3 regions of the Stappia quadratibracata genome follow, and region 1 is predicted to be linked to each of the others. Evidence: predicted binding sites of a transcription regulator. Region 1 holds the regulator's gene; each other region holds the start of a gene.
The links. The regulator PhoB, encoded in region 1, activates phosphate uptake and scavenging genes when phosphate is short. The targets are predictions, from matches to a motif close to TGTCATNNANCTGTCAT.
Positions count from the first base shown of each region.

Region 2: H7H34_RS16640 (esterase-like activity of phytase family protein) is a predicted target of PhoB. The motif match lies at 1,853-1,869, and genes of this name have one in related genera.
Region 3: phnD (phosphate/phosphite/phosphonate ABC transporter substrate-binding protein) is a predicted target of PhoB. The motif match lies at 1,637-1,653, and genes of this name have one in related genera.

Region 1 is NZ_JACMIA010000001.1:1,045,010-1,048,282, forward strand. It holds gene pstB (phosphate ABC transporter ATP-binding protein PstB) at 1-551, shown strand, start outside; gene phoU (phosphate signaling complex protein PhoU) at 620-1,330, shown strand; gene phoB (phosphate regulon transcriptional regulator PhoB) at 1,468-2,166, shown strand; gene H7H34_RS04800 (GcrA family cell cycle regulator) at 2,310-2,852, opposite strand.
Region 2 is NZ_JACMIA010000001.1:3,707,940-3,711,212, forward strand. It holds gene H7H34_RS16640 (esterase-like activity of phytase family protein) at 1-1,789, opposite strand, end outside; gene H7H34_RS16645 (class I SAM-dependent methyltransferase) at 1,895-2,716, opposite strand; gene H7H34_RS16650 (metal-dependent hydrolase) at 2,713-3,273, opposite strand, start outside.
Region 3 is NZ_JACMIA010000001.1:159,068-162,340, forward strand. It holds gene H7H34_RS00745 (GntR family transcriptional regulator) at 1-566, opposite strand, end outside; gene phnD (phosphate/phosphite/phosphonate ABC transporter substrate-binding protein) at 1,731-2,693, shown strand; gene phnC (phosphonate ABC transporter ATP-binding protein) at 2,853-3,273, shown strand, end outside.

The DNA of each region.
Region 1 (3,273 bases):
GAGAGGACATCTACGATCCCAAGGTCGACCCCGTGCAGCTGCGCGCCAAGGTCGGCATGGTGTTCCAGAAGCCGAACCCGTTCCCCAAGTCGATCTTCGACAACATCGCCTACGGCCCGCGCATCCATGGCCTGGCCCGCAACAAGGCGGCGCTGGAGGAGATCGTCGCCTCCAGCCTGCAGAAGGCCGGCCTGTGGAACGAGGTGAAGGACCGCCTCGACGAGCCGGGCACCGGCCTGTCCGGCGGCCAGCAGCAGCGCCTGTGCATTGCCCGCGCCATCGCCGTCAGCCCGGAAGTGATCCTGATGGACGAGCCCTGCTCGGCCCTCGATCCCATCGCCACCGCCAAGGTGGAGGAGCTGATCGACGAGCTGCGCGAGAACTACACGATCGTCATCGTCACCCACTCCATGCAGCAGGCCGCCCGCGTCTCGCAGCGCACGGCCTTCTTCCACCTCGGCAACCTAGTCGAGGAAGGGGCGACGAACGACATCTTCACCAACCCCCGGGACAAGCGCACCCAGGACTACATCACCGGCCGCTTCGGCTAGTCTGGACCAGCCGCGGGAACAGACGGGATGACGCGTGCACCTTGCCGCGCCCCGAATGGAGAAGAGACATGAGCCAACATACCGTTTCGTCGTTCGACGAGGAGCTGAAGGAAGTCGCCGGCCGGGTGTCGGAGATGGGCGGCCTCGCCGAGATGATGCTGAACGATTCCGTGCAGGCCCTGGTGCGCATGGACAAGGAGCTTGCCCGCCGCGTGATCGCACAGGACAAGCGGGTCGATGCCCTGCAGTTCGAGATCGAGGAGCAGGCGATCCTGATCATCGCCCGCCGTCAGCCGGTCGCCAGCGACCTGCGCGACGTGATCTCGGCGATGCGCATCTCCAACGACCTTGAGCGCGTCGGCGATCTCGCCAAGAACGTCGCCAAGCGCGTCATCGCCATCGAGGGTACCTTCGACTCCAAGAAGTTCGCCCTCGGCGTGGAGCACATGACCGAGCTCGCCCAGAGCCAGCTCAAGGATGTGCTGGATGCCTATGCCGGCCGGGACGGCGTGGCGGCGGCCTCCGTGCGCGACCGCGACGACGAGGTCGACGCGCTCTACACTTCGATCTTCCGCGAACTCCTCACCTACATGATGGAGGATCCGCGGCAGATCTCGGTCTGCGCCCATCTGCTGTTCTGCGCCAAGAACATCGAGCGCATCGGCGACCATGCAACCAACATCGCCGAGAACGTCATGTACATGTCGACCGGCGTGCTGCCGACCGACGAGCGTCAGAAGGTCGACGAGACCGGCATCGAGACCGATACCGCGTCCTGAGGACGCCCTGGCAACCTGACGATGGCGCGGACGGCCCTGCCGTCCGCCGCCGCTGACAACGAGAGCCGGCAAGGCGGCGCGAGCGAAAAGCCGCGCCGATGCCTCCCGGCCGGGTCGATTGGACAAGGGTATCCGACATGCCGAAGGTCCTTATTGTCGAGGACGAAGAGCCTCTCATCATGATGCTGCGCTACAATCTCGAGGCCGAGGGCTACACGGTCGAGACCTGCATGCGCGGCGACGAGGCCGATCTTCTCCTGCGCGAGAGCCAGCCGGACCTGCTGCTTCTCGACTGGATGCTGCCGGGTCTGTCCGGCATCGAACTGTGCCGCCGCCTGCGCTCGCGTGCCGAGACGGAACGTCTGCCGGTGATCATGCTCACCGCCCGCGGCGAGGAACAGGAGCGCATCCGCGGCCTTGCCACCGGTGCCGACGACTATGTGGTGAAGCCGTTCTCGATCCCGGAGCTGATGGCGCGGGTGCGCGCGATGCTGCGCCGGGCAAAGCCGGAGGTCGTCTCCTCGCTGCTGCGCGCGGGGGATCTGGAACTCGACCGGGAGACCCACCGGGTGCGCCGCTCGGGCCGCGAGATCCATCTCGGCCCGACCGAGTTTCGCCTGCTGGAGTTCCTGATGACCTCGCCGGGGCGCGTCTTCTCGCGCGAGCAGCTGCTCGACGGCGTCTGGGGCCATGACGTCTATGTCGACGAGCGCACGGTCGACGTGCATGTCGGGCGCCTGCGCAAGGCCATCAACCGCGGCAAGGTGCCGGATCCGATCCGCACCGTGCGCGGCGCCGGCTATGCCTTCAACGACCAGTTCGCCGCCGCCTCCTGAAACCCGCAGCTAGCGGAAACGCCTGAGCGGCTGTCGCGCCGTCTATCTGCGAACCGGCACCAGAATGCGAAAAGGCCCGCCGCGGATACCGCAGGCGGGCCTTTCTCGTAACTGCGCCCCCGGAAACGGGCCGGGGCGTTGCCTCAGCCGTTGGCGACGTTGCGGTCGCGGCGGCGGTCGCTCGCCGGCTGGTAGGCGATGCGGCAATGATAGGTGCAGTAGGGAACGCCCGGGTTCGACGGGTGGCCGCAGAAGTAGAAGTCTTCCTTGGTCGGGTCGCCGATCGGCCATTTGCAGGTCCGCTCGGTCAAGGTCAGGATCGTCGCGCGCTTGGCGATCGGCACCAGCTCGGCAACCGGCTTGGCCTGCGGCGCGGGAGCCGCGACCGGAGCGGTCTCGATCTTCAGCGCGGTGGCGCCCACCGTCTGCGGTGCCGAGGGGGCATTGCCGCCCTGCTGCTGGGTCGCGGCCTGTGCCGCTTCCTCCGCGCCGCCCTTGGCCGGCTTGGTGCGCGCCTTCTGCGCGGGAGCCGCCGCCTTGGCGCGTCCCGACAGGCCGAGGCGGTGGACCTTGCCGATCACCGCATTGCGGGTCACGCCGCCCAGTTCTGCAGCGATCTGGCTGGCGCTCAGCCCGTCGGTCCAGAGCTTTTTGAGAAGGTCGACGCGTTCGCTTGTCCAGGACATGCGCTCAACTCCGTGTTTGATCGGGCCCCGACATCTGGTTAATAAAAGGTTATCGGCACACCGTGAGGGTGCCCCGCTCATTGCCGGATTTTGAGGCTATTGTGAGTCGGATACACGAGATCTCGTATTTCTTGACTGCAAAGCTACAATATGCCGGGTTTGCGGTTCAAGGTGAGGGGGCGATTCACCTGGGGATTGATACGGTTTTCCCCAGAAAAGGCCGTTTCCGGCGACTTTGGTCCTGCCAGCGCCCGAGCGGCGCGCATAGCCAATTCCGTTGACTTTCCCGCGCTCTCCCGGTGTATAACGGGGCTTCCTCGCCGTGCCGCCTCTCGTGGGCGGCATAATTGCTTTCGGCGATGCCTGTCGGCGGTTCTTGCCGCTCTTTGCGGCGGCATGACGGCAGCGTTCCGACAGCAGG
Region 2 (3,273 bases), 2.7 Mb from region 1:
TGGCGGTGTTGTAGGAAACCAGCTTCACCGTGTCCTTCGGGTCGTCCTTCCACGGACGCTGGATCGCGATCCACAGCGTGTCGCCGATCAGCGTCACGCCTTCAGCGCCGAAGCGGGTCTCCACCGCCAGCAGTTCCGGCGGAAAGGCGACCTGCGCCTTGATCTCGCCCTTGCCGTCGACGCGGTAGAGCGCATGCGGCACCAGCTTGTCGGAGCGCCCTTCCGAGGCGAGCCAGAACCCGCCCTTGCCGTCGGCGACGATGCCTTCCAGATCGAGCAGCTGCGCCGGCTGGCCGGCCCGCGTCACGCGGATCGCATCGGTGATGCGGGCGGGATGGGCGCTTGCATCGATGCGGAAGATCGTCGGCTGCATGCCGTAGGCGCTGTCGTTGATGGCGTAGAGAATGCCCGGTTCGCTCGGGTCCGCGGCCAGACCGGACAGCGCGCCGAAGCCGATCGGCCGGCCCGCATCATCCATCCGCGACACGATCATCGGATAGGCGGCGGTGCCTTCCGCCCGCTCATACAGCGTCACATGCGAGCGCAGGCCCGTCTCCTCGACAAGGTCCGCCTCGTTGGAGACGGCGAAGAGGTTGCGTCCCGGAATGGCGACCGCCCCTTCCGGCGCAACGCCGGTCGGCAGCAGTTGGACGAAGTCCGGCGCCGCACCGGTATCGCGATAGACGCCGATGGCCGAGCCGCGCTCCGACAGCACGAAGATCAGCGTCTCCTCGCCGAAGCGGTCGACCTCCAGCCCCTCGGGCTCGGCGCCCTTGTTGCCCGAACGCTTCTCTGGATAGTGACCGGCCATCGCGACGCGGTACTCGAAGTCGAGACCGCTCTCGTGGAGCACCTCGCCGGACTTGGATAGAATTGTGAAGCCGCGCGAGCCGCCCTCGTAGTCGCCCTCGTTGGCGATCACCAGCCGCTCGCCGTCCAGCCACTTCACCGCATCGGGCTCGCGGGCAACGCCGGTCAGCGTGCCGTCGAAGGTCAGTGCCCCCTCTTCCTCGACGTCGACATTCTCCAGATCGACGGTCCCTGCGGAGAAATGCGAGAGGATCTCGCCGCTGGCCCCATCGACGATGACGATGTGGTTGTTTTCCTGCAACGTCACCGCGACCTCGTTGGCCGTGTTGATGTCGACGAACTCCGGCTCCGGATCCTCCGGGGCGATGGCAGCCAGGCCCGTCAGGTCGACCTTGCGGGCATTGGCGCAGTCGGGCAGCCCGTCCGTCACCGGCAGCAGCACCAGGAAGCCCGCCGGCATCTGCGGCAGCGCGCCGTCGTTCAGGTCCTCGTCGCGCTCGTTCTCGATGGCGACGGCAACGAGGTCGCCGGAGGGCGACAGGGCGACGGAGTCGGGCTGGCCGCCCAGATCGCAGGACGCCCCGACCTTACGTGTGGCAATGTCGATCGTCACCAGCCGGCCGGACGGCGCGGTGTAGCTCTTCGAGGTGTTGACGCCGGCGAAGACCTGGCCGCCCAGCACCGCTACCGAGGTCGGCTCGCCGTCGAGGCCGACGAAACCGGCCGGCTTCGGTGCTGCCGCATCCGTGATGTCGATGAAGCCGACGCCGCCCAGCGGGCTGTCGGAATAGACGAGCGTCATCCCGTCGGCGGTCGCGGCGATGATCTCGGCCGAGGTTTCGGTCTTGCCGTCCGTGCCGGCCGGGAGATTGGTGTTGACCGGGAAGGAAGCGACCCGGTTGAACACCGGATCGGCGGAGGCCGCGACGGTCGAGCCGAGAAGCGCGGCGGCAAGCGCGCCGAGCACCGAGAATTTCATGGATGGTTCCCCCGAAAATGGCAGGCGGCGCCTACGCCGGTCCGGCAGTGTTACGGGGTGGACATGACATCTGCTTGACAGCCGGGGCGGGCCGCCAAAACCCTTTTACGCCAGAGGCTTGCGGTAGCGACGGGCAAGGTACACGACGGCTCCGGACTTCAAGGTGCCATAGAGGATCGAGCCCTTGGCGCCGGAAAACTCCTTCAGGAACCGCCGCATCATGGCGGTCTTCTGGATGCGGCTCATCTTGCGCTCGTTGACCGCGTCGAGCGCGCTGACCACGCCCGGCGACAGATTGGTTTCGCTCTCCAGCACCAGGCCCGATGCGCCGAGATCCCGGTCCAGCCCCTCGATCATCGTCGAGGCACGCATGTCGGCCCAGGTGAAGCAGCCGCCCGGCGCCAGCACCCGCGCCACTTCGCGGGCGAAGGCCGGCACATTGGCGTAGCAATGGGAGGACTCGATGTTGACGACGATGTCGAAGCTGGCATCCGCAAAGGGCAGCGCCTCCGCATCGCCCACCTCGAAGGTAAGGTTCGGCGTGTCGCTGTTGAGCTGCCGCGCCCGCCGCACCGTCTCGGGCGAGTAGTCGAGGCCGGTCACCGCGGCCGGCGCCATGTAGCGGGCGATGTAGCGCGCTCCGCCGCCCCGGCCCGAGCCCACTTCCAGAACGCGCGCGCCCTCGACTGCGAGCCCGGCCATCGCCTGATGGTAGAGCCCGATGAAGGCGCGCTCCGGCTCATCCTCCGCCGTCAGCGGAAAGGCGTCGCCCGCCGGCATGTAGCCGTAGTTCATGAAGCGCCAGTCGCTATCGCGCCAGGTTCTGGAGAGGATGTTGTAGAGCCGCTTCCACGCCCATTTGCGGCTCTTCGGGAAGGCGCCGCGCTCGACCGCACGCAGGATGTAGACGAAGGCGCGGCTGGTCATCGGGCGGGGGTCTCCTGCGCCGCGCCGTCGGCGGCATACTCGTTGGCGAGCCAGGCTCGCCCCTTGCGGATGAGGTCGCTGTCGTCGACCTTTCGCGGATCGTAGCCCGGCATGTAGTAGCACAGGAAGGACCAGAGGCTGACCCGCGTATAGCCGGGCGAGACCATCTGCAGCCAGGCGAAGCGCGACCAGAACCGGAAGCCGGTGCGGATGCCGTCGGCCTGCGCGTGCAGGCGCACGTTGCGCAGGAAGATCCGCACGAAATGGACCGCCGTGAGGTTCATCGCCGAAACGCGAAGCCCGTAGCGCTTCCAGGCCGGCATGCCGGCCGCTGCCCGCTTGTAGACGTCGAGCGCAACCGCCTTGTGTTCCAGCTCCTCCAGCGCGTGCCACATCCACAGGCGCCGATAGGCCGGGTGCGCGCTGGAGAGGATTTTCTGGTGGCGCAGCGTCATGGTCGAGAAGTTCGCCGTCAGATGCTCGACCGCACAGGTCACCGCCAGCCGCAGCAGTGGCACCTTGACGCTGCCGAGCACCGACTTCACCGGCCGCTCCAT
Region 3 (3,273 bases), 890 kb from region 1:
TGATGGTGCTCCCAGGCGGATTCGCGGAAGCCGCCGATGTCGAGAACCAGCCGCATGGAGCGCATCATGTGCGAGAACTGCGGCTCGAGCGTTTCGGCGATCCGGCGGTTGCCGGACATGACGATGACCTGGTTGTGGAAGTCGACGTCGAGCGCGATGCGCTCCGCCACGGGCGTGTCGTCCCCGAAGCTCTCGGCCTGGCGCAGGATCGCGGCGAGCGTCTTCAGCTCGGCCTCCGGCATGCTGCCCTCCGCGACCCGCGCGGCCGCTAGGCCGGCGGCCAGCCCGTCGAGCGCGGCGCGAACCTGATAGATCTCGCGAAGATGCGCCGGATCGATCTCCGTGACCTTGAGCCCCTTGCGCCCGGTCTCCTCCACCAGCCCGTCGCGCTTGAGCAGCTGCAGCGCATGGCTGACCGGCTGGCGCGACACGCCGAGGCGGTCGGCAAGCTCGGCCTGGCGGATGCGCTCGCCCGGTGCCAGCTCGGCCAGCGCGATGGCCTGGCGCAGCCGCTCGTAGACGCGGTCCACCAGGATCGGGCTCTGGTCGATGAGTTCCATGGGCATGCCTAGCGTCCTTCCCCTTACGGTCCTTGCGGACATCGCAACGAAGCGCAGCCGGCGCGAAAGCACCCGGGCCGATCCCGGGGGCTGGTTGTGCGGCCTGTCCGGCGCGATGCCGGGACAAGCTGACGGAACGCGCGCACCGCCGCAATGCACCGCAGGTATGACATGGGAGGCCTGTTCGGCACACCCGGCGGCGCGACGTTCCGGGACGGACCTGTCCCTGTCCTGGCCGGGATGCGGCCAAGCTCTTCGTGACCTCCGCTGCGGCCGTTTCGGCTCCGCACCGTGCCGGATCCGTCCGGCGGGCAAGAAGCCGGACCGGCCGACGGTCTGGCGATGGGGCCAACGGAGCCCTGAGCGCCGGTGGTCCGGCGAAATCCGTGCGCCGCTCCTGCAGCGCGAGCCTTTCGTCCACTCCGGCGTCCGCTCCGGCACGTCGGTCTTCGCCCGGTCGGGAGCGGTGGTTCGATCAATCAGGAATTCGGAATTCCAAATTCCAATGATGCAACCCTGCCCGAGCGGATCGGCGCTGTCAACAGTTTGGAATTCCGAATTCCATTTCGAGTGGTTCGGCCGTGGGCGGGGTGGAGGCGGCGGTAGAAGAGGACGCGTGCGCTTCGGGGTATCGGTTCCAGTGCCTTGGGCTGCTGCTTGGGAGGGGTGGGCGGTTGGCGCGAAGGAATGTGCAACCCGCTGAAGTAATGTCCCGAAGACGCAAGGCAGGCGCGCCGCATGGCATGCGCGGAAGGCGGGATGAAGAGCGGGAGATCGGCCGGGACATGCTGCAGGGCGAGGCTCTCCCTCCAGGTGATTTGCCGGCTCATGTGCTGAGATACCGCAGAGGCAGCGAGCGGCGCCGGGCAGCGGGCGCCGTGCCGGCAAGTCGCCGGCGCTACGGGCTCGGCCGGCATCCTTGCAAGATTTCGCAGGAATTCCGCGCAAGGGGCGGCTCTCGCCCGGCTGCTGTTCAGCTTCTGGGGCGGCGGGAAGCGGCCGTGGATCAAGGAGGGGGGCGCCGGCTCTGCCTTAAAGGAAACTTCGCCGCCTCAAGGTCTTGACGCGGCTTGGTTTGTCATCCAGCCTTCACGCAGGACGCATAACAGACATCCGGTCCAGAACGGATGCAGATCGCGCCCCAGTGGAGGAACACAGATGACCATGCACATGACGAAGCTCGCCGGCGCTGCGAGCGTCGCCGCCTTGCTTGCCGGCCTCATCGCCGCAACGCCTGCGCAGGCCGAATTCAAGCTCGACAGCCGCTACACCGATGCCGATGGCGACCTGATCGCGGACATTCCGTCCGATCCGGCGCAGCAGATCGATCCCTCGACGCTGATCTTCGCCTATACCCCGGTCGAGGATCCGGCGGTCTATGCCGAGGCCTGGGCCGACTTCCTGGCCCATATGGAGAGCGTCACCGGCAAGAAGGTGCAGTTCTTCCCCGTCCAGTCGAACGCCGCCCAGATCGAGGCGATGCGCGCCGGCCGCCTGCACATCGCCGGCTTCAACACCGGCTCCAACCCGCTTGCCGTCGCCTGCGCGGGCTTCCGCCCGTTCACGATGATGGCCAAGGCCGACGGCAGCTTCGGCTACGAGATGGAAATCATCACCTATCCGGGCTCGGGCATCGAGAAGCCGGAAGACATCAAGGGCAAGACGCTTGCCTTCACCGCCGAGACCTCGAATTCCGGCTTCAAGGCGCCGTCCGCGCTGTTGAAGGCCGAATACGGCCTCGTCTCCGGCACCGACTACGAGCCGGCCTTCTCCGGCAAGCACGACAATTCGGTGCTCGGCGTCGCCAACAAGGACTATCCGGCGGCCGCGATCGCCAACTCCGTCATGCACCGCATGATCGAGCGCGAGGTGATCAAGCCCGAGCAGGTGGTCAGCATCTACAAGTCGCAGACCTTCCCGACCACTGGCTACGGCGTTGCCTACAACCTGAAACCGGAGCTGCAGGATAAGATCAAGGAAGGCTTCGCCACCTTCAAGTGGGAAGGCTCGTCGCTGGAGAAGGAGTTCTCCAAGTCGGGCGAGGCGCAGTTCATCCCGATCACCTTCAAGGACAACTGGTCCGTCATCCGTCAGATCGACGCGGCGAACGACGTTTCCTACAACTGCCAGTAAGATCGTGAGCGGGCGGACGGCGCGCGGGGGAGTGTCTTCCGCGTTGCCGTCCGTGTCCGCGCCCGCATCCCTGGCCGTTCCCTTGCGCGCGGCCCTTCGTGCGGCGCGCAGGGGCCGGCAGACCCGGCCGTGACGGCCCTCTCTCCCCCGGATCCCCGCATGCTGACAGTCGAAGCGCTTACCAAGACCTACAAGACCGGCGACAAGGCCCTCCGGTCAGTCAGTTTCACCGTGCCGAAGGGACAGGTCGTCGGCCTGATCGGGCCGTCCGGCGCCGGCAAGTCGACCCTCATCCGCTGCATCAACCGCTTGGTCGAGCCGACCGAGGGGCGGGTGCTGCTGAACGATCTCGACATCACCGGCCTGCCGGCGCGCGAACTGCGCCGCGCCCGCCGCCGCATCGGCATGATCTTCCAGGAATATGCCCTGGTGGAGCGTCTGACGGTGATGGAGAACGTGCTGTCGGGGCGCCTCGGCTATGTCGGTTTCTGGCGCTCCTTCCTGCGCCGGTTTCCCGGCGAGGACGTGGAGAACGCCTTCCGCCTGCTCGACCGGGTCGGCCTGATCGACCATGCGGACA